Regions from separate parts of the Agrococcus jenensis genome, predicted to be linked through region 4. Evidence: predicted binding sites of a transcription regulator. Region 4 holds the regulator's gene; each other region holds the start of a gene.
What was found. The regulator HrcA, encoded in region 4, represses chaperone genes, less so after heat shock. The targets are predictions, from matches to a motif close to TTNGCACTCGNNNNNNNCGAGTGCNAA.
Positions count from the first base shown of each region.

Region 1: a site for HrcA is predicted at 1,168-1,194, ahead of groES (co-chaperone GroES). Genes of this name have one in related genera too.
Region 2: a site for HrcA is predicted at 2,980-3,006, ahead of EDD26_RS03890 (Hsp20/alpha crystallin family protein). Genes of this name have one in related genera too.
Region 3: a site for HrcA is predicted at 3,692-3,718, ahead of groL (chaperonin GroEL). Genes of this name have one in related genera too.

Region 1 covers NZ_RKHJ01000001.1:1,463,050-1,468,219, forward strand. The annotation lists gene EDD26_RS07280 (class I SAM-dependent methyltransferase) at 1-1,105, opposite strand, end outside; gene groES (co-chaperone GroES) at 1,268-1,564, shown strand; gene rarD (EamA family transporter RarD) at 1,632-2,546, shown strand; gene EDD26_RS07295 (AI-2E family transporter) at 2,616-3,752, opposite strand; gene EDD26_RS07300 (ABC transporter substrate-binding protein) at 3,995-5,170, shown strand, end outside.
Region 2 covers NZ_RKHJ01000001.1:788,679-793,848, forward strand. The annotation lists gene EDD26_RS03870 (sensor histidine kinase) at 1-841, opposite strand, end outside; gene EDD26_RS03875 (response regulator transcription factor) at 834-1,511, opposite strand; gene EDD26_RS03880 (uridine kinase family protein) at 1,600-2,208, shown strand; gene EDD26_RS03885 (dihydrofolate reductase family protein) at 2,213-2,920, opposite strand; gene EDD26_RS03890 (Hsp20/alpha crystallin family protein) at 3,105-3,596, shown strand; gene EDD26_RS03895 (hypothetical protein) at 3,731-4,345, opposite strand; gene EDD26_RS03900 (hypothetical protein) at 4,342-5,170, opposite strand, start outside.
Region 3 covers NZ_RKHJ01000001.1:1,595,292-1,600,461, forward strand. The annotation lists gene EDD26_RS07860 (hypothetical protein) at 1-470, opposite strand, end outside; tRNA gene EDD26_RS07865 (tRNA-Thr) at 573-644, opposite strand; gene EDD26_RS07870 (GNAT family N-acetyltransferase) at 690-1,214, shown strand; gene EDD26_RS07875 (DMT family transporter) at 1,211-2,146, shown strand; gene msrB (peptide-methionine (R)-S-oxide reductase MsrB) at 2,213-2,611, opposite strand; gene EDD26_RS07885 (DUF3263 domain-containing protein) at 2,685-3,053, shown strand; gene EDD26_RS07890 (LytR C-terminal domain-containing protein) at 3,050-3,604, shown strand; gene groL (chaperonin GroEL) at 3,756-5,170, shown strand, end outside.
Region 4 covers NZ_RKHJ01000001.1:2,664,673-2,669,842, reverse strand. The annotation lists gene EDD26_RS13115 (DUF1990 domain-containing protein) at 1-226, shown strand, start outside; gene hemW (radical SAM family heme chaperone HemW) at 229-1,434, shown strand; gene EDD26_RS13105 (DUF4870 domain-containing protein) at 1,444-2,313, opposite strand; gene hrcA (heat-inducible transcriptional repressor HrcA) at 2,495-3,508, shown strand; gene EDD26_RS13095 (DnaJ C-terminal domain-containing protein) at 3,509-4,597, shown strand; gene EDD26_RS13090 (16S rRNA (uracil(1498)-N(3))-methyltransferase) at 4,597-5,170, shown strand, end outside.

The sequences.
Region 1 (5,170 bases), 1.2 Mb from region 4:
CCCTGCTGTCGCCCTTGAGCTTGAGCCGCTTGCGCAGCGCGGCCGGGTCGACGTCGGCGCCCCGCTTCTTGATCTCGAGGTCGCCGATGCCGAGCTCGCGCAGCCGCTGCGCGATGCGCCGCTCGTCGAGGGGGAGCGTCTCGCGCACGCGGAACGCCTGCGCGAGCGGGGTCGCGACGTGGCGGTCGGCCGAGAGGTAGGCGATGCCGTCGCTCACCCCGGTCGCGCCCAGGCGGTCGGCGAGCGCGCCGATGAGCTCCGCGCGGATCACCGCGCCGGCGGGCTCGTAGAGCCACTCGCCGAGCTCGCCCGGCTCAGGATGGCTCGCCTCACCGGTCAGCTCCTCCGCGCCCTCGTCGCTCAGCACGAGCGCGCTGCGGGCGACGCCGGGGCGCGCGAGCGCCCCGGTCCACACGACCGCCTCGACCGTCTCGAGGCCGTCCGTGACCCACTGGTGCTCGGCATCCGCCGGCAGCAGCGCGCGATCGATGCCGGGCGCGAGCTTGACCCCGGTCGGCTGCGCGGCCGCGCGGGCGAAGACGGCGTCGAGGGCGGGCGACCAGTCCGCGGGGTCGTTGAGCCGGCGTGCGCCGTCGCGACGGGCGGGGTCGAACCACAGCGCCTCCGCGTCGACCGGCGTCTCGAGCGCGTCGCCGTGGAGCACGGTCGCGTGCCACGCGGCGAGGTTGAACGCGGCGATCGCGGCGGTCGCCTCGTCGCGCTCGACGGCGGTGACCTCGAGGCCGAGCGTCGCGAAGGCGAGCGCGTCGGCGCCGATCCCGCAGCCCAGGTCGGCGACCGAGACGATGCCCGCGCGGCGCATCCTGCCGGCGTGGTGGGCGGCGACGCGGAGCCGCGTCGCCTGCTCGAGCCCGGCCTCCGTGAAGAGCATCCCGGCAGCGAACTCGCCGAACTTCGCCCGCGCGCGGCGGCGGAGCCGCGCCTGCGACAGCACCGCGGCGACGAGCGCCGGCGCGTGGCCGTCGGCGCGCAGCCGCGACACCTCCCGGACGACGTCGGAGCGGTCGTCGAGCTGCGCCTCCGCACGCTCGAGCAGCGCGAGGCCGTCCTTCGACAGCAGCAGTCGCAGCTCCTCGGCGTCCATCGCTCCATCCAAGCACCGGCGCGGCGCGGCGCCGGTCGCGAGGGTGCCTGACGGCCGGATCGCTGGCACTCATGTTGACCGAGTGCCAGCCGACCGCCTAGGCTTGCTCTGGCGTCCGGCCCGTCCGGACGCGCCCCAGAGTCTGACAAGAAAGAGGCAACCGTGTCGGTTTCCATCAAGCCGCTCGAGGACCGCATCGTCATCAAGCAGGTCGAGGCAGAGACGACGACCGCGAGCGGTCTCGTCATCCCTGACACCGCCAAGGAGAAGCCCCAGGAGGGCGAGGTCGTGGCAGTGGGCCCCGGTCGCATCGACGACAACGGCAACCGCGTTCCGATCGACGTCGCCGTCGGCGACAAGGTGCTGTACTCCAAGTACGGCGGCACCGAGGTGAAGTTCGGCGCCGACGAGTACCTCGTGCTCTCGGCTCGCGACGTGCTCGCCATCGTCGAGCGCTGACCCAGCGACGATCCCGTCGGCGGCGCCCCCTCGAGGGGGCGCCGCCTTCGCCGTTCCAGGAGGAGCGATGAGCGAGCCGCGCACGACCACCGGACTCTGGTACGCGATCTTCGCGTACACGTTCTGGGGCGTCGTCCCGATCTACCTGCAGCTCACCCGCGGCATCGACGGCTTCGAGCTCATCGGCTGGCGCGTGATCGCGTCGGTCGTGGTGGCCTTCGCGCTCGTCGCGGCGACGCGCGGCTGGGGGCGCCTCGCCGCCGTGCTGCGCAGCCGCCGCGACACCGGGTCGCTCGTGCTCGCCGGCTTCGCGGTGCTCGTGAACTGGACCGCGTTCTTCCTCGGCGTGCTCTCGGACCGCGTGCTCGAGACGAGCCTCGGCTACTTCCTCAACCCGCTCGTGAGCGTCGTGCTGGCCGTGCTCTTCCTCGGGGAGCGGCTCCGGCCGGTGCAGTGGGTCGCCGTGGGCCTCGGGGCGCTCGGCGTGCTCGTGATGGTGATCGGCTACGGCGAGGTGCCCTGGATCGGGCTCACCGTCGCGGTGTCGTTCGGCATCTACGGCCTCATCAAGAAGCGCGTCGGCGGCTCGGTGGATGCGCTCTCGGGCTTCACGATCGAGACGGTCGCGGCGCTCCCCGCGTCGCTCGTCATGATGGGCGTCGCGATCGCCGCCAACGGGCTCACGGTGGGCGCGAACGGTGCCGCCGGCATCTGGGGCACCGCGCTGCTCGGCCTCGTCACGGCCATCCCGCTGCTCGCCTTCGCGTCGGCCGCCCGCCGCATCTCCCTCACGGCCCTGGCGTTCACCCAGTACCTCGCGCCGATCATCTCGTTCCTGTTCGGCGCGTTCGTGATGCTCGAGCCGATGCCGCTCGAGCGCTGGATCGGCTTCGCGCTCGTCTGGGCGTCGCTCGTGCTGGTGTCGACGGACCTGCTCGGCCGACACATCCGCGGGCACCGCGCGAGGCCGCGCGCCGCCTGACGCGTCCGCGCAGCGCTGGGGCGACGCGGCCTCCGGCCGCTCGGGCTACGCGGCCTCCGGCCGCTGGGGCTACGCGACCTCCGGCCGCTTCTGGCGGAACATGCGCGCCGGCCACTCGTCGCCGTCCCAGACCTGCACGATGCCCCACGCGACGGCCGCGATAGGCACCGACAGCACCGCGCCGACGATGCCGCCGAGCACGGTGCCGATCGTGAGCGCGATGAGGATCACGAGCGCGTGCAGCCGCAGCGACCTGCCCATCACGACGGGCTGCAGGAAGTTGCCCTCGAGCTGGTTGACGACCACGACCGCGCCCAGCACGACGAGCGCGACCACCGGGCCGTTGGCGACGAGCGCGACGAGCGTGGCGAGCGCGCCGGCGATCGTCGCGCCCACGAGCGGCACGAAGGCCAGCAGGAAGACGAGCACCGCGAGCGGCAGCGCGAGCGGCACCTGCGCGATGGCGAGCACGACGCCGATGCCGATGGCGTCCACGGCCGCGACGACCGCGGTGCCGCGCACGTAGCCGCCGAGCGTCTCGACCGTCTTGGCGCCGATGCGCTTGCCGCGCGCGTACCGCTCGCCCTCGAAGGGGCGCAGCAGGAACTCCCAGATGCGCGGGCCGTCCTTGAGGAAGAAGAAGAGCACGACCACCATGAGCGCGAAGCCGGTGAGGAAGTTCGCGGCGGCGGCGGCGCCGGCCGCGGCGCCGGAGCCGAACTGGGCGCTCGTCAGGAAGCCCACGACCGCCTCGCGCGCCTGCTGGATCTGCTCCGGGGTCGGCGCGAACGGCAGGGTCGAGACCCACTCCAGCACCCGGTCGATGCCGCCCGACGCGCGCTCCACGAGCTCGCCCGACTGCGAGCGCACCGCGTTCACGATCAGCCAGCCGACGCCGCTCAGCACGGCGACGATCGCGACGAGCGAGATCGTGGTCGCGAGCCAGCTCGGCATGCCCCGACGACGCATCCAGCGCATCACCGGCGCGAAGGCCGATGCCAGGATGAGGGCGATGGTCACGGGGATCGTCACGAGCGTCAGCTGGGTCATCGCGAAGACGATGCCCGTGATGGCCACCACCAGGATGATGCCCTGCAGCGCGCGGGTCGCGAAGCGGCCGAAGCTGTCGCCCCACACCGTCGGCGTCACGACCGGCACGGGCACGCGGGCGTCGCCGCTGGATTCCTTGTCGCCGAACAGTCCCATGGCTCCCTCTCGCAGTGGCGGCAACGCTAGCGCGGACCGCCTGGGCACCGCGCGAGCGCGCCTACTCCCGACCCTTGTGAGCAGGGCTCAAGAATCCCGCAGGACTCCGGAAGGTCGGGTCGTTCGCGCCAAGACCGTTACCAGGACGTAACGCGGAACGGCCGTTTTCGGTCGGGGGCTCGCCTACTGTTGTGCCAACACGCGTACCAGCGCGCGTCCTCCAGTAGGAATTTAGGAGCACAATGCAGTCCTTCCTCCGCACCAAGGGGCAGCACCCCCGTCGTGCCGCGGCCCTCGGCGCCGCAACCGCCGGCGTCCTGCTGCTCGCAGCCTGCGCCGGTGGTGGCTCGCCCACCCCGTCCGGCTCGGCCGGCGGCTCGACCGGCCCCACCGAGGGCGGCGAGGTCGACACCTCGTTCGTCGTCGGCACGATCCTGCCCCAGACGGGCAACCTCGCGTACCTCGGCCCGCCCGAGTTCGCAGGCGTCGACCTGGCTGCCGCCGACCTCGAGGCCGCGGGCTTCGAGTTCGACGTCGACGTGCAGCACCGCGACTCCGGTGACACCACGACCGACATCGCCACCGCCTCGGCGGGCGAGCTCGTCTCGGCCGGTGCGGACGTCGTCATCGGCGCCGCCTCGTCGGGTGTGTCGTTCACGTTCGTCGACCAGCTGATCGACGCGCAGGTCGTGCAGATCTCGCCGGCCAACACGTCGCCCGACTTCTCCGACTACGAGGACGACGGCTTCTACTGGCGCACCGCTCCGTCGGACGTGCTGCAGGGCCGCGTGCTCGGCAACCTCATGACGTCGGACGGCGCCGCGAACGTGGCGTTCATCACGATCAACGACCCGTACGGCACGGGCCTCGAGGAGAACGCTCGACTCGCTGTCGAGGCCGCCGGCGGCACCGTCACCGGCAGCGTCCTCTACAACCCGGGTGACACGAACTTCACGTCGCAGGTCGCCGAGATCATGGCGGGCCAGCCCGACGCGATCGGCATCCTCGCGTTCGCGGAGACGGCGCAGATCGTCCCCGAGCTCGTGACGCAGGGCTTCCCGGCCTCCGGCATGTACTTCGTCGACGGCAACCTGTCGAACAGCTACAACTTCCCCGAGGGCACGCTCGACGGCGCGAAGGGCACGCTGCCCGGCAACCCGGCCGACGACACGTTCCGCGACCGCCTGCTCGAGCAGGACCCGGACCTGCAGGACTTCTCCTACGGTCCCGAGTCGTACGACGCGGTCATCCTGGCTGCGCTCGCTGCGGCGACCGGTGGCAGCGCCGACCCCATCACCATCCGCGACAACCTGCAGGCGGTCTCGACCGAGGGCACCGCGTGCACCGACGTGGCCGAGTGCCTGCAGCTCATCGCCGACGGCGAGGACGTCGACTACGACGGCCCCTCCGGCCCGATC
Region 2 (5,170 bases), 1.9 Mb from region 4:
GCCCCTCGACGATGCCGTGCATCCGCTCGCCCTCCTCGAGCACGACGTCGGCGAGCTCGCCGGGCGCGGTCGAGTCGGGATGCGCGCGGGACAGCTCGGCGAACTGCCGCATCGACGCGAGCGGCGAGCGCAGCTCGTGTGAGGCGTCGGCGACGAACCGCCGCCGCGCCCTCGCGCCCTCCTCGACGCGCGCGAGCATCCGGTTCATGGTCGCGGCGAGGCGGTCGACCTCGTCGTCGCGGCCGCTCGTCGGCACGCGGCGGTCGAGCGCGGTCGCGTCGATCGCGTCGACCTGCGCGCGCATCCGATCGACCGGCGCGAGGGCACGGCCCACGACGATCCAGACGACCGTCCCGACGAGCACGATCGCGAGCGGCACGGCGATCATGAGCAGCGAGGTCGCGAGCCGCGCGGCGTCGTCGATGTCGGCCGCCGAGCGCGCGACGACGATCGTGCCGGCCGTGACCTCCTGGGCGACGACGACGTAGCGCTCGCCCTCCACGGTCGCCTCGAGCGGCTCCGCGCCGGGCGGCACCGGCACGGCGGTCGCCCGGTCGGCGTTCACCACAACGCCGGTGGCGGAGCGCAGGGCGACGAGCACGTCGTCGTCGCGCTGCACGAGCGCCGCGGTCTGGATCGTGCCGGCGTCGACGCCGTCGGCGAGGGCCGCGAGCTCGTCGCCGAGCTGCTCGGCGACGGAGGCGGTGAGCAGCCGGTCGAGCGACCACACGATGCCGACCGCGCCGAGCCCGAGCGCGACCGCGACGACCGCGAGCGCGGCAGCCGTGATCCGGAGGCGGATGGACGCGCCTTGCGGCGGTGGGCGGTCCGCGTCAGCCACCGTCGGCCGCCAGCCGGTAGCCGGCGCCGCGCACCGTCTGGATGGCATCCCTGCCGAACGGCCGGTCGACCTTGCGCCGGATCCTGCCGACGTAGACCTCGACGATGTTGGGGTCGCCCTCGAAGTCCTCCGACCAGACGTCGTCGAGCAGCTCGGCCTTCGTCACCGCCTCGCCCCGACGGCGCATGAGCAGCTCGAGCACCGCGAGCTCCCGCGCCGTCAGCTCGACCTCGGTGTCGCCGCGGTGCACCGTGCGCGCGGCCGGGTCGAGCCGCAGGTCGCCCGCCTCGAGCACCACCGGCCGCTCGCGCGCGCCGCGCCGCACGAGCGCGCGGATGCGGGCGACGAGCACCGGGAACGAGAACGGCTTCGTGAGCCAGTCGTCGCCGCCGGTGTCGAGGCCCTCGACCTCATCCCACTCGCCGTCCTTCGCGGTGAGGAAGAGCACGGGCGTCCAGTTGCCCTCCGCGCGCATCGTCTGGCAGACCCGGTAGCCGCTCATGCCGGGCATCATCACGTCGAGCAGCACGACGTCGTAGGCGAACTCCCGCACGCGCCAGAGGCCGTCGACGCCGTCGTGGGCGACGTCGACGGTCATGCCCTCTGCGCGGAGCCCGCGCTGGATGCCGTCGGCCAGCCGCACCTCGTCGTCGACCAGGAGCACCCGCATGCGTCGAGCATGCCGCCTGGCGACTGACGCGGCGCTGAACGACGCCGGTCGACGCGGGCGGGTCGGCCGATCTGGGATGATGGAGCCCATGCCTGCCGTCGCCGAGCCCCTCGCGCGGGTCGTGCTCATCGGCGGGGCCTCGGGCTCGGGCAAGTCGCGCATCGCCGAGCGCTCCGGGCTGCCGGTGCTGCGGCTCGACGACTTCTACCGCGAGGGCGACGACCCCGCGCTGCCGCGGCTCGAGACCGGCGAGGTCGACTGGGACCACCCCGGCTCGTGGCACCTCGATCGGGCGGCGGACGCCCTCGAGCAGCTCGCGCGCACCGGCCGCACGAGCGCGCCCGTCTACGACATCTCGCGCAGCGCGACCGTCGGCAGCCGCGACGTCACGCTCGACGGCGCCACGCTCTTCGTCGCCGAGGGCGTCTTCGTCGGCGAGGTCGTGGCCGAGGCGCGCCGCCGCGGCATCCTCGCCGACGCGCTCTGCGTGCACCGCTCCCGCTGGGTGACGATGGGGCTGCGGTTCGCGCGCGACCTCCGCGAGCGCCGCAAGAGCCCCGCGTTCCTCGTGCGCCGCGGCATGCTGCTCGCGCGCCGCGAGCCCGTGATCGTCGCCCGCCTGACCGACGCGGGGTGCCGCCCGGTGCGGGTCCGCGCCGCGAGGCGGATCCTCGCGCGGAGCGCCGGGCGCGCCTGACCGCTCAGCCCTCGACCTGGACCTCCTTGCCGTCGACGATGGCGTAGGTCGCGGTGCGGAACGGCGCCGGGGTGAGCGTCATCGCCACCGCGCCGCTGTCGGCGATGCGCACATCCGTGACGTCGAAGCCCGACGGCTGCGCGACGTCGTCGAAGAGCCGCTTGCCGGGGCCGACGATGGTCGGGAAGACGATGAGCCGCAGCTCGTCGAGGAGACCCTCGGCGATCAGCGTCTGCAGCAGCTGCCACGAGCCGTGCACCTGCAGCTCGCCGTCGCCGCCCTCCTTGAGCGCGCGGATGCGCGCGACGACGTCGTCGCCGATGACCGACTCCGTGCCGCCCCACGTCGCGTCCTCGGGCCGGAGCGTCGTCGAGACGACGTGCTTCGGCGCGGTGTTGAGGCGCTGGGCGACGGGATCGTCGGGGTCGGTCACCTGCGGCCAGTAGTCGGCCATCATCCCGTAGGTGACGCGGCCGAAGAGCAGCGCGTCGGTCTTCGCGAACCACCCCGTGACGACCTCGCCGACGGTCTCGTCGAACGCCGGGGCCACCCATCCGCCGTAGCGGAAGCCACCGGAGGTGTCCTCCTCCGCCCCGCCCGGCCCCTGCATCACGCCGTCCAGCGTCATGAACTCGTGCGCGATCAGTCGCATCTGCGCCCCCTCGGTGTCGGTCGCGTCGGCATCGGCGCCAGCCGCGATCCCATCGAGCATGCGGGGCACCCGGACCCTTCGCAAGGGGTCAGATGCTGCCGAGAGGTCGCTGAGAACGGCTGGCACTCTCCTACCGAGAGTGCTAATCTGGCGTCGCTCCGCGGGGCACGCCCCGAGGGGCTGCCTAAGACACCGGGGACCGTCGCATGGGGGCGACGGCCCGACGTTGAGGAGGTGGTTGTCAATGGCACTGACCTTCGACCCGTTCCGCGAGATGGACCGGATGGCCGCCCGCCTGCTGACGAGCGGAGGCACCGAGCGCTCGTCGAGCTGGATGCCCATGGACCTCTACCGCGCGGGTGATCACTACATCGTGAACGTCGACCTGCCGGGCGTCGACCCCGGCTCGATCGACCTCGACGTGGACGCCAACACGCTGACGATCCAGGCCGAGCGCACGATCGGCGCGGCTGACGGAGCGCAGTGGCTCGCGCAGGAGCGGCCGGCCGGTCGCTACATGCGCCAGCTGGGCCTCGGCAACGACGTCGACCTCGAGCGCATCGAGGCGACGTACGAGCACGGCGTGCTCATGCTGACGATCCCGGTCGCCGAGCGCGCGAAGCCGCGCAAGATCTCGGTCGAGCAGCGCGACCGCCGGTCGCAGCTGAGCGCCGGCGGCTCGGACGAGACCGCTGACGCGTCGCCGCCCTCGGAGTCGGCGAGCACCGGCGCCTGACCTGGCGCAGCGGCGCCTGCCGCAGCGGCGCATCCACGCAGCGGCGCCCCCGTCCCCGCGGCGGGGGCGCCGCTGCGTGCGCGGGGTGACCGGCACCCCCGGCGGATCCGGCGCCCAGCGACGCCTCGACCGCACTATCCGCTCGTGACGCCCCTGACAGCCGGATGCTCCGGGCCGACCGCGCGCCGTGCCTCACGCCGGGCGATCGCGAGCCACGTGCGCGGCCCGGCGAGCCATCCGATGAGCGTCGAGACGACGATCGAGCCGGCGACGTAGATGGCCGCGACGATCCAGAAGCCGATCACCCCGGTCAGCAGCACGAGCAGGCCGAGCAGCCAGCTCGAGAGCGTCGAGAGCACCGCCTGCATGCCGGTGCCGAGCGCGGCGCCTCGGAACGTGACCGCCGCGGCCGCGGGCACGCCGGCCCGGTGCATCCGCCGCGTGCTGAGCCAGCAGCCGAGCGCCATCGCCCCGACCGCGAGCAGCACGAGCCCGAGCACGACGGGCGCGAGCGGCGTGCCGTCGAGCTGCTCGACCCACGCGACCACCGAGCGCCCCCACGCGACGTCGTCGAAGAGATCCACCACCACCGAGCGCACGAGCAGCAGCACGATCGCCGCGACGAGCAGCCCCCACACGAGGCTCGCGCCGGCCGCGACGAGCGCCAGGCCGATGCTGCCGGCGGCCCGCACCGCCGCGCGCTGCCCGGCGTCGAGCGGGTCGGGCGCGACCGCCCGGGCGCGGCTCACCGGCTCGGCTCGCCGCGCAGCTCGACGCGCGCGAGCTCCGCCTCGTCGCGAGCGCGAGCCGCGGCCTCCTCCTGCTCGGCCAGCGCGGCGAAGTCGACCCGCGGCCGGGCCGTCGACAGGAAGAGCCAGCCGAACAGCAGCCCGACGCCGCCCGTCAGCACGATCGCGATGCCGAGCAGCGCGAACAGGGTCGTCCACATCGTGCCGGTCGTGAGCGAGGCGGAGCTCGCGCCGAGGATGAAGAACAGTCCGCCCATGAGCGCCATCGGCCACACCATCACGCCGATGAAGCCGGTCGTCGCCGTCGTGCACAGCCAGGCGAGCCAGGTCGAGCGGTGCGGCTTCGCGAGTCCGGCCGACTTCGACCAGAGGGCCTGCGCCAGCCAGCCGAGCGCGAGGAGGCCGCCGCCGACGAGCAGCCCGATGACGACCGTGGCCCCGATGCGCTCCGGCGTCGACCAGAGCGAGACGACCGTCGTGAACGAGTCGGCCTCGAAGTCGGAGACCTCGTCGCCGGAGGCGTGCAGGAGGAACGCGAACCCGACGATCAGGAAGAACGCGGTGAGGAGGTGCGTCGCGAGCGCCATGAGCGTCTGCCCGACCCAGGAGCTCAGGAGCGCCGCGCTGCGCTGCCGCGTCGTCCAGCGGATGCGCGGCGGCACCAGCACGAGCTGGGGGTAGGGGCCGTACCCGGGCGGGGCGTACGGGCCGGGTACGTAGGGACCAGCGGCGTAGGGGCCAGCACCGTACGGACCTGCGACATACGGACCTGCGGCGTACGCAGGCGCTAGGTAGGGGTTCGCTCCGTGCGGAGCCACGCCTTGC
Region 3 (5,170 bases), 1.1 Mb from region 4:
GAGACCGCGTCAGCCGTCTCGCGGAGGAACGCGTCGAGCACTGCGTCCACCTCGACCCGATCGCGCCTCGGCTGCCACACCTCGAGGTCGTCCTCGAGCTGCACCATCCGCTCGACAGCACGACTGCTGGAACCGTGCCTGATCACGTCGTGTGCCCACGAGGTGAGCTCGCGCAACGTGCGCGCGCCGCTGCGGTGCTCCATGACCATGACGCGGAGCGCGATCACCTGCGCATCCTCGTCGGACATCGGCCGGTAGTCGAGGCCCAGCGCCGAATGCGCGCGCCGGACGAGCGCTCGCGCCTCCGACCAGCCCAGCGAAGGGCTCGCCCCGGCCAGCTCGGCGACCTCGAGCGCTTCGTCGCCGTCGAGCAGCGCCATCACGGCGGCATCGATGCTGCTGCGGAAGTCGCCGAAGACCAGCGTGCGCGCGTGAGCGACCGTGAACGCATCAGCCGTGCTGTCCTCCATGGCTGCATCTCAGCACGACGCGCAATGCCGCGCGCGCAGCCCGGTCCGTGTCGCCCGGAACACGCGCGTCCGCGAAGAGGCAGCGCCCCGACGGCCGAGCGGAGCCCCCTGTCAGGATTGAACTGACGACCTACGCTTTACAAGAGCGTTGCTCTACCACTGAGCTAAGGAGGCGCGGCCCGGTTCGCCCGGGACCGTCAGCCATTCTAGGCTTGCCCAGTGAGCCGCCTGCGTCCCTGGAACCCCGAGCGCGACGCGGCGGCCGTGCTCGCCGCGTTCGCGGCATCCGAGGATCTGCACCGCCAGGCGCCGCCCATCCGCACGCTCGACGAGGCGCACGCCTACCTCGCCGACATCGCCGACGACGCGCTCGCGATCGACGTCGACGGCATCGCGGTCGGCTGCATCTCGGCTGCCGATCGCGACCTCCGCCACGGCACCGCCTGGATGTCGTACTGGCTCGCCCCTGCCGCTCGCGGCCGCGGGCTCGCGGCCCGCGCGCTCGACACGCGCTCCCGCAGCCTCTTCGCCGACGGCTTCCACCGGCTCGAGCTCGGCGCGAGGGCCAACAACCCGGCCTCCGTCGCAGTGGCGGAGCGCGCGGGGTTCGTGCGAGAGGGCGTCGAGCGGCAGCGGCTCCGCTACGTCGACGAGCACGGCCGCGACGAGCGCTTCGACGTCATCCGGCTCGCGCGGCTCGCGACCGATCCCCGCCCCGACCTCACCCCGCTGGAGCTCGCATGACCGCCTTCCTCTGGCTGCTCGCATCGATCGGGGCCGGCACCGGCCTCGCGCTGCAGAGCCGCGTGAACGGCGAGCTCGGCGCCCGCCTCGAGCACGGCATGCTCGCCGCCCTCATCTCGTTCGGCATCGGCACCGCGGTGCTCGCCCTCCTGCTCGTCGTGTGGCCGGGCGCCCGAGCGGGCGTGCGCCGCCTCATCGGCGTGATCCGCGACGGCTCGATGCCGTGGTGGTACGCGACGACGGGTCTGCTCGGCGCCTTCCTCGTCGCCACCCAGGGCATCGTCGTCGGCACGCTCGGCGTCGCGCTCTACACGGTCGGCGTCGTCGCCGGCCAGACGATGAGCGGGCTCGCCGTCGACCGGATGGGCCTCGGCGGCCTGGCGAGGAAGGCCATCACGCCGCCACGCGTCGTCGGTGGGGTGCTCGCGCTCGTCGCCGTGGGCCTCGCCCTCGTCGGCACGGGCGAGCTCGAGGGCGCGTGGCTCATCGTGCTGCCGTTCCTCGCCGGCCTGCTGCAGTCGCTGCAGCAGGCGATGGGCGGTCTCGTGCAGCGGCACGCGCAGTCGGCGATCGCGCAGACGGTGTCGAACTTCGTCGTCGGCACGATCGCGCTCGCGCTCTTCGTGCTCGTCCAGACCCTCGTGGGCGTGCGCGGAGCACCGCTGCCCACGGAGCCCTGGCTCTACGTCGGCGGCGTGCTCGGCATCGTCTTCATCGCGCTCATGTCGGTCGCCGTCCACCACCTGGGCGTGCTCACCATGGGCCTCGGCGTCATCTGCGGCCAGGTGGTGACGTCGGTGCTGCTCGACGTCGTCTTCCCCGCCGGGCACCCCGTCACGACCTGGTCGCTGCTCGGCGCGGCGCTCACGATCGCGGCGGTCGGCGTCTCGGCCATCCGCCGCCCGGCGCGCGCGGCAGCTCGATCGGTCTGAGCGCACAGGCGGCGACGCGGGCCGCCTGCGTCCGCGCTCAGCCCGATCGAGCTGGCAGCCGCCCGGTCAGGACTCGGGCGTGAAGGTCATCGCGAGCGAGTTCATGCAGAACCGGTCGCCGGTCGGCGTCTGCGGGGCGTCGTCGAAGAGGTGGCCGAGGTGGCTGCCGCACTTGGCGCAGCGCACCTCGGTGCGCACCATGCCGAGCGAGCGGTCCTCGATGAGCTCGACGGCGTCCTCGCGGGCCTCGTAGAAGCTCGGCCAGCCGCAGCCGGCGTCGAACTTCGTCTGGTCGTCGAAGAGCTCGTTGCCGCACGCGCCGCACGCGTAGACGCCCTGGCGCTGCTCGTCGAGCAGCGCACCGGTCCAGGGGCGCTCCGTGCCGGCCTGGCGCAGCACGCGGTAGGCGTCGGGGGCGAGGGTCTCGCGCCACTCGGAGTCGGAGCGTTCGATTCGATCGGTCATGCCTCGATGCTACGCCGCGGCGGAGCGCGTTTCGCGGCGGGCAGAACGCGACGCCACGCCTAGGATCGACTCCATGTCGACCGAGCCCCGCCAACGCTCGAAGGGCACTGCCGACGAAGCGGCGGCCCTCGCGTTCGCGGCCGCCGAGGCAGCCAGGCCCGAGCACGTCGGCATCGGCGAGGCGACGGATGCGCCGACCGACCCGGGTGCGGCGGCGGACGACCTCGCACGGGCGCGGGAGGAGCGCATCCGCGCAGTGCTCGACTTCGAGGCGGGCTGGTCGAGCCACGGCGGCGCGAAGGCCCGGGCCATCCGGACCGAGTTCGGCTGGTCGACCACGCGCTACTACCAGGTGCTCGACGCGGCGATCGAGACGCCGCAGGCGCTCCACCACGACCCGATGCTCGTGCGCCGGCTGCTGCGACTGCGCGACGGCGCATGAGCCGCACGCACCGCGTCGGCGCGCACCGCAGCACGGGCGACACCCGCTGGCCGCGCTGGGCGATCCTGCTCGCCGCGCTCGCGGTGGCGGTCGTGCTCACCGCGGTCGGCCTCTTCCTGCTCGACCGCCTGCGCATCGAGCCGGTGCCCGAGCCGGTCGCGACCGAGCAGCCGCTCGTGATCGCCGACCCCTCGCAGATCGATCCGACGATCGACGCGTCGATCACGGTGCTCGACGGCACGGGGGAGCAGGGTGTCGCCGCAGGTGCGGGCCAGGCGCTCTCCGACGCCGGCTGGTCGGTCGTCGCGACGGCATCCGCCACCGAGGTCGGCGACCGCACGGTCGTCTGGTTCGACGCCCCCGCGCTCGAGCCCATCGCGCGCGGACTCGCGCAGCAGCTGGGGGTCGGCCAGGCGCTGCAGTCGGACGGCCGCATCTCGGGCTCACCGATCACGATCGTGCTCGGCACGGATGCGCCCGGCACGGTGCCGAGCGTCGCCCCGAGCGAGGACGGCGACGTCGACCACGCGCCGACGCCGATCGCGCCGTAGCCCCGCCGGGCCCCGCCCCGACGGCCGGTCGCGGAGGCCGAGCGTGCTTGGCTTGCACTCGAAGGTGCCGAGTGCCAGACTTGGGCCTTGGCACTCGCCCTGTTGGAGTGCCAGTTGAACGTCCACAGCGTCCAGGAGGGACGAGACTGCAATGGCAAAGATGATCGCATTCAACGAGGAGGCCCGCCGCGGGCTGGAGCGTGGACTCAACACGCTCGCCGACGCGGTGAAGGTGACCCTCGGCCCGCGTGGCCGCAACGTCGTGCTCGAGAAGAAGTGGGGCGCCCCCACCATCACGAACGACGGTGTCTCGATCGCCAAGGAGATCGAGCTCGAGGACCCCTACGAGAAGATCGGCGCCGAGCTGGTCAAGGAGGTCGCCAAGAAGACCGACGACGTCGCCGGTGACGGCACGACGACGGCCACCGTGCTGGCGCAGGCGCTGGTCCGCGAGGGCCTCCGCAACGTCGCCGCAGGCGCCGACCCGATCACGCTCAAGCGCGGCATCGAGAAGGCCACGGCCGCTGTCACCGCGCAGCTGCTGAAGAACGCCAAGGAGGTCGAGACCAAGGCGGAGATCGCCGCGACGGCATCGATCTCGGCCGCGGACGAGGAGATCGGCGCGCTGATCGCCGAGGCCATCGACAAGGTCGGCAAGGAGGGCGTCGTCACCGTCGAGGAGTCGAACACCTTCGGCACCGAGCTCGAGCTGACCGAGGGCATGCGCTTCGACAAGGGCTTCCTGTCGCAGTACTTCGTCACGGACCCCGAGCGCCAGGAGACGGTCTTCGAGGACCCGTACATCCTGATCGTCAACTCGAAGATCTCGAACATCAAGGACCTGCTCCCGGTCGTCGACAAGGTGATCCAGGCGGGCAAGCAGCTCGTCATCATCGCCGAGGACGTCGAGGGCGAGGCGCTCGCGACGCTCGTCGTGAACAAGATCCGCGGCATCTTCAAGTCCGTCGCCGTCAAGGCTCCGGGCTTCGGCGACCGCCGCAAGGCGATGCTCGCCGACATGGGCATCCTCACTGGCGGCCAGGTCATCTCCGAGGAGGTCGGCCTCAAGCTCGAGAACACGACGCTCGACATGCTCGGCCGTGCGCGCAAGGTCGTCATCACGAAGGACGAGACGACGATCGTCGAGGGTGCGGGCGAGGCTGACGCCATCGCCGGCCGCGTGCGCCAGATCCGCCAGGAGATCGAGGCGACCGACAGCGATTACGACCGCGAGAAGCTCCAGGAGCGCCTCGCGAAGCTCGCCGGTGGCGTCGCCGTCATCAAGTCGGGTGCCGCGACCGAGGTCGAGCTCAAGGAGCGCAAGCACCGCATCGAGGACGCCGTCCGCAACGCGAAGGCTGCTGTCGAGGAGGGCATCGTCGCCGGTGGTGGCGTCGCGCTCATCCAGGCTGCGAAGACCGCGTTCGACGGCCTCGACCTCACGGGCGACGAGGCGACGGGCGCGAACATCGTCCGCGTCGCGGTCGACGCTCCGCTCAAGCAGATCGCTCTCAACGCCGGCCTCGAGCCGGGCGTCGTGGTCGAGAAGGTCCGCAACCTCCCGGT
Region 4 (5,170 bases):
GAGCACCCACGTCGTCATCGTCGGCTCGCTCGAGGGCCACCCGCTCGCCGGCGAGGAGCGCTTCACCGTCGAGATCGCCGAGGACGAGACCGTCTTCCTGCACTTCCGGGCGATCGTCCGGCAGGACGCCTTGTGGGCCCGGCTCGGCACCCCGTTCGCGCGGGCGCTCCGGCGCCGCTACCACGACCGGTTCATGGACGTGCTGCGCTCGATCGACGTCCGCTGACGATGGGGCGGCTGCCGGAGGGCGAGGCCGCGCCGACGGACGGGCGGCTGCCGCTGGGCACCGCCGTCGACGGCCCGTTCGGCGTCTACCTGCACGTGCCGTTCTGCTCGGTGCGGTGCGGCTACTGCGACTTCAACACCTACACGGCCGATGAGCTTCGCGGTGCGACGCGCGCCGGCTACCCGGACGACGTCGCCGCCGAGATCGCGCTCGCCGCGGCCTCGCTCGCCGAGCTCGGCCCGCTGCGACCGGCGCAGACGGTCTTCTTCGGCGGCGGCACGCCCACGCTGCTGCCGGCGGGCGACCTGCTGACCATGCTCGCGGGCGTGCGGGATGCCTTCGGGCTCGCCCCGGATGCGGAGGTCTCGGTCGAGGCGAACCCCGACTCGATCGACGCAGGCGGCCTCGCGCAGCTGCGCGCGGGCGGCGTCACGCGCGTCTCGTTCGGGATGCAGTCGGCCGTGCCGCACGTGCTCGCGGCGCTCGACCGCACCCACGACCCCGAGCGCGTGCCGCTCGTCGTCGGCTGGGCGCGCGACGCCGGCCTCGAGGTCTCCGTCGACCTCATCTACGGGGCGCCGGGGGAGTCGCTCGACGACTGGCAGCGGTCGCTCGACGCGGCCGTCGCGATGGAGCCGGACCACATCTCGGCCTACGCGCTCATCGTCGAGGACGGCACCGCGCTCGCCCGCCGCATCCGCAAGGGCGAGCTCACCGCGCCCGACGACGACCTGCAGGCCGCGATGTACGAGGCGGCGGATGCGACGCTCGGCGCCGCCGGGTTCGAGTGGTACGAGGTGTCGAACTGGGCGCGCGGCGACCGCGTCGCCCGCCACAACCTCGCCTACTGGCGCGGCCAGGACTGGTGGGGCTTCGGGCCCGGCGCGCACAGCCACGTCGGCGGCGTGCGCTGGTGGAACGTCAAGCATCCGGCCGCCTACCGCGACCGGCTGCTCGCCGGCGCCTCGCCCGCGCTCGCGCGCGAGGTGCTCGACGACGAGACGCGCCGCGTCGAGCGGGTGCTGCTCGAGTCGCGCATCGTCGACGGCCTGCCGATCTCGATGCTCGAGCCGGAGGGGCGCCGCGAGGTCGCGGGCCTCATCGCCGACGAGCTCATCGACGGAGGAGCCGCCCTCGCCGGCCGGGTGGTCCCGACGCTGCGAGGGCGGCTCCTGGCCGACGCGGTGGTGCGGCGGCTGCTGCCCTGAGGCTGCGGCCTACTTCACGAGCCGCCAGTTGAACGGGTAGCGGTACGAGCCGCCGCTGTTGACGCGCATGGCGCCGACGATCGAGAAGATCACCTGGAGCAGGCCCGGCACCCACCAGAGGATGAGCAGGATGAAGCCGATCCCGACGAAGCTCAGGATGGTGCCGACGACGAGCAGTCCGACGGTGACGATCGTCATGAGGATGCCGAAGTTCAGCGCCTCCTTCGACTCCTGCCTCGCGAACGCGCTCCGGTCCTTGTAGATCATGTAGACGATGAGCGGCCCGACCCAGCCGCCGTAGCCACCGGTGACGATCGTCGAGAGGCCGGAGAGATGACCCCACATGCCGGCGTTCTTCTCGTCGACGGGCGACATCGGCGCGGCGGCCGCGTACTGCGGCTGCCCGGGGGCGCCGTACTGCGGCTGCTGGCCGTACTGCTGCGGGCCGCCGTACTGCTGGCCCGACTGCGGCTGGCCGTACTGCGGCTGGCCGTAGGGAGGCTGACCAGGCTGCCCCGGCTGACCCTGGCCGAACTGGCCCTGCCCGTACTGGCCCTGCCCTGACTGGCCCTGGCCGTACTGCGGGGCGCTCGAGCCGGCACCGCCGAAGGGCTGCTCGCCGGGGCGGGGGGCGGCCGATGCGCCGCCGGATGCCTGCTGGCCCTGCTGCCACTCCTGGCCGGCCTGCGGGGCGCCGCCGAACGCGGGCGGTCCGGGCACCTCAGCGGGGGAGGAGAAGGACTGCGCGGGCTGGCCCACGCCGGGCGCGGGCGCCGCAGGAGCGCTCGGGGCGGCGTGCTGCTCATGGGTGACGTCGAAGCCCTCCGGGTGCTCCGGGGGAACGGGCTGCTCCCCGCGGGGAGCGTTGGGATCGGTCATGGCATGCCTTTCGTGTCGGCCTCGCGGAGCGCGGGGCGTCGCGGGCCCATTGTGCGCCCGATCGGCTGTGCATGGCATCCGAGACTTCGCGCCGCTCGCGGTAGGATTGGCAGTCAGACGACGGGAGTGCCAAGGGGTGCGTCCACAGCGGATGCGTCCCCACCGGACGAGAGGAGCGCGGATGGTCTCGGATCGCGGCCTCGATGTGCTGCGGGCCATCGTGCAGGACTACGTGGCGATGCGCGAGCCGGTGGGCTCGAAGTCGATCGTCGAGCGCCACGCGTTCGGCGTCTCCGCCGCCACCATCCGCAACGACATGGCGCTCCTCGAGGAGGAGGAGCTCATCGTCGCTCCGCACACCTCCTCCGGGCGGGTGCCGACCGACAAGGGCTACCGCGTGTTCGTCGACCGGCTGCAGCGCATGCAGCCCCTCACCGCCGCGCAGCGCGTGGCCATCACGCGCTTCCTCGACGAGGCCGTCGACCGCGACGACGTGCTCGCGCGCACCGCGCGCCTGCTCTCGAGCCTCACGAACCAGGTCGCGCTCGTCCAGGTGCCGATGCGGCGCCCCGCAGGGGTGCGCCGCGTCGAGCTCGTCGCGGTCGCCGAGACGCGGCTGCTCGCGGTGCTCATCCTCGACTCCGGCCGCGTGGAGCAGCGGGTGCTCGACGCGCAGCAGCGCATCGAGCCCGAGCAGGCGACCGCGCTCGGCCGCGCCTTCACCGAGACCACCGCCGAGCTGCCGCCGGCCGAGGCCGTCCAGCGGCTCTCGTCGGCAGCCGCATCCGCCCCGCCGTCGCTGCACGCGGCGACCTCGGCGGTCGCGACCGCGCTCACCGAGATGCTGCAGGCCGCCGGCGGCGACCGCATCGTGATGGCGGGCGCCTCGCACCTCGTGCGCGAGGAGCGCGACTTCCACGGCCGGGTGACCCCCGTGCTCGACGCGATCGAGGAGCAGGTCACGCTGCTGCGCCTCTTCGACGAGATGGGCGCGGAGGGCGAGGTCGCGACCCGCATCGGCCGCGAGCTCTCGGGCCCGCTCGGCGAGGCGGCCGTCGTGGCGTCGACCTACAGCGACTCGAGGCTCGAGGGGCACGTGGGCGTGCTGGGCCCGACCCGGATGGACTACGCAGGGAACATGGCCGCGGTGCGCGCAGTTGCGCGCTACCTGACGCGGCTGCTGAGCGAGGACTGAGTGACTGACCACTACGAGACCCTCGGCGTCGCGCGCGACGCCGGCCAGGACGAGATCAAGAAGGCGTACCGCCGGCTGGCTCGCGAGCTGCACCCGGACGTGAACCCGAGCGCAGACGCGGCGGAGCGGTTCAAGACCGTCACGCACGCGTACGACGTGCTCGGCGACGCCCAGTCGCGCGCCGAGTACGACCGCGGGCCGTCGGGCGGCGCGGGTGCCTTCGGGTTCGGCGACATCTTCGAGCAGTTCTTCGGCGGCGGCGGCCGCTCGCAGGCACCGCGGTCGAGGCGGCAGCCGGGGCAGGACAGCCTGCTGCGCGTCGACCTCGACCTCGCCGACGTCGTCTTCGGCGTGCACCGCGAGCTGCGCGTGCAGACGGCCGTGCTGTGTGAGACGTGCGGCGGCGCGTGCACCGCGCCCGGCACGAGCCCCGAGCGCTGCACGATGTGCGGCGGCTCCGGCCACGTGCAGCGGCAGGTGCGCTCGCTGCTCGGCAACGTCGTGACGAGCCAGCCGTGCGCGGTCTGCCAGGGCTACGGCAGCGTCATCCCCGAGCCCTGCCCGACGTGCGCGGGCCACGGCCGCGTGCGCGCCGAGCGCAGCATCCCGGTCGACATCCCCGCGGGCGTCGACACCGGGCTGCGCATCCAGATGCCCGGCCAGGGCGAGGTCGGCGAGGCCGGCGGACCGGCAGGCACGCTCTACCTCGAGGTGAACGTGCGGCACCACGACGTCTTCAGCCGCGCAGGGGACGACCTGCTCGGCACCCTCGAGGTGTCGATGCCGGATGCGGCGCTCGGTGCGCGCGCGACCGTCGAGGCGATCGACGGGCCCGTCGACGTCGAGGTGCGCCCCGGCACGCAGTCCGGCGACGTCATCACGATCGCCGACCGCGGCGTCACGCGCCTGCGCGGCGCCGGCCGCGGCGACCTGAAGCTCGGCGTGCAGGTGGTGACGCCGCAGCGCGTCGACCGTCGCACCGAGGAGCTGCTGCGCGAGCTGCGCGACCGCACGAAGGCGCCCGCGCCGCACCTCGCGCAGTTCAAGCAGGGGCTGTTCGCGAAGATGCGCGACCGCCTCCGCCTCTGATGGCCCACTGCTACTGGCACGACGAGCTCGAGGGCTCGGTCGCCGGCGACGTGGTGACGCTCACCGGCGAGGAGGCGCACCACGCCGCCGTCGTCTCCCGCATGCGACGCGGCGAGCGCGTGCTCGTCAGCGACGGCCGCGGCACCCTCGCCGAGGGCGTGATCGACCGCGCCGAGAAGGACGGGGTCGACGTGGTGCTGCACCGCATCGAGCACGTGCCGCCGCCCACGCCGCGCATCGCCCTCGCCCAGGCGCTCGCCAAGGGCGACCGGGCCGAGCTCGCCGTGCAGGCGTCGACCGAGCTCGGCGTCGATGTGATCGTGCCCTGGCAGGCGCGCCGGAGCGTCGTGCAGTGGAAGGGCGACCGCGCCGAGAAGTCGCTCGACCGCTGGCGCCGGGTGGTGCGCGAGGCGGGCAAGCAGGCGCTCAGGCCCAGGCTGCCCGAGGTCGTGCCGGTCGTGGACGCCGACGGCCTCGCGCAGCTCGGCTTCGCGTGGCGCCCGGTCGTGCTCGACCCCACCGCAGAGGCGTCGCTCGCCGACGTGCCGCTCGACCGCGACATCCTGCTCATCG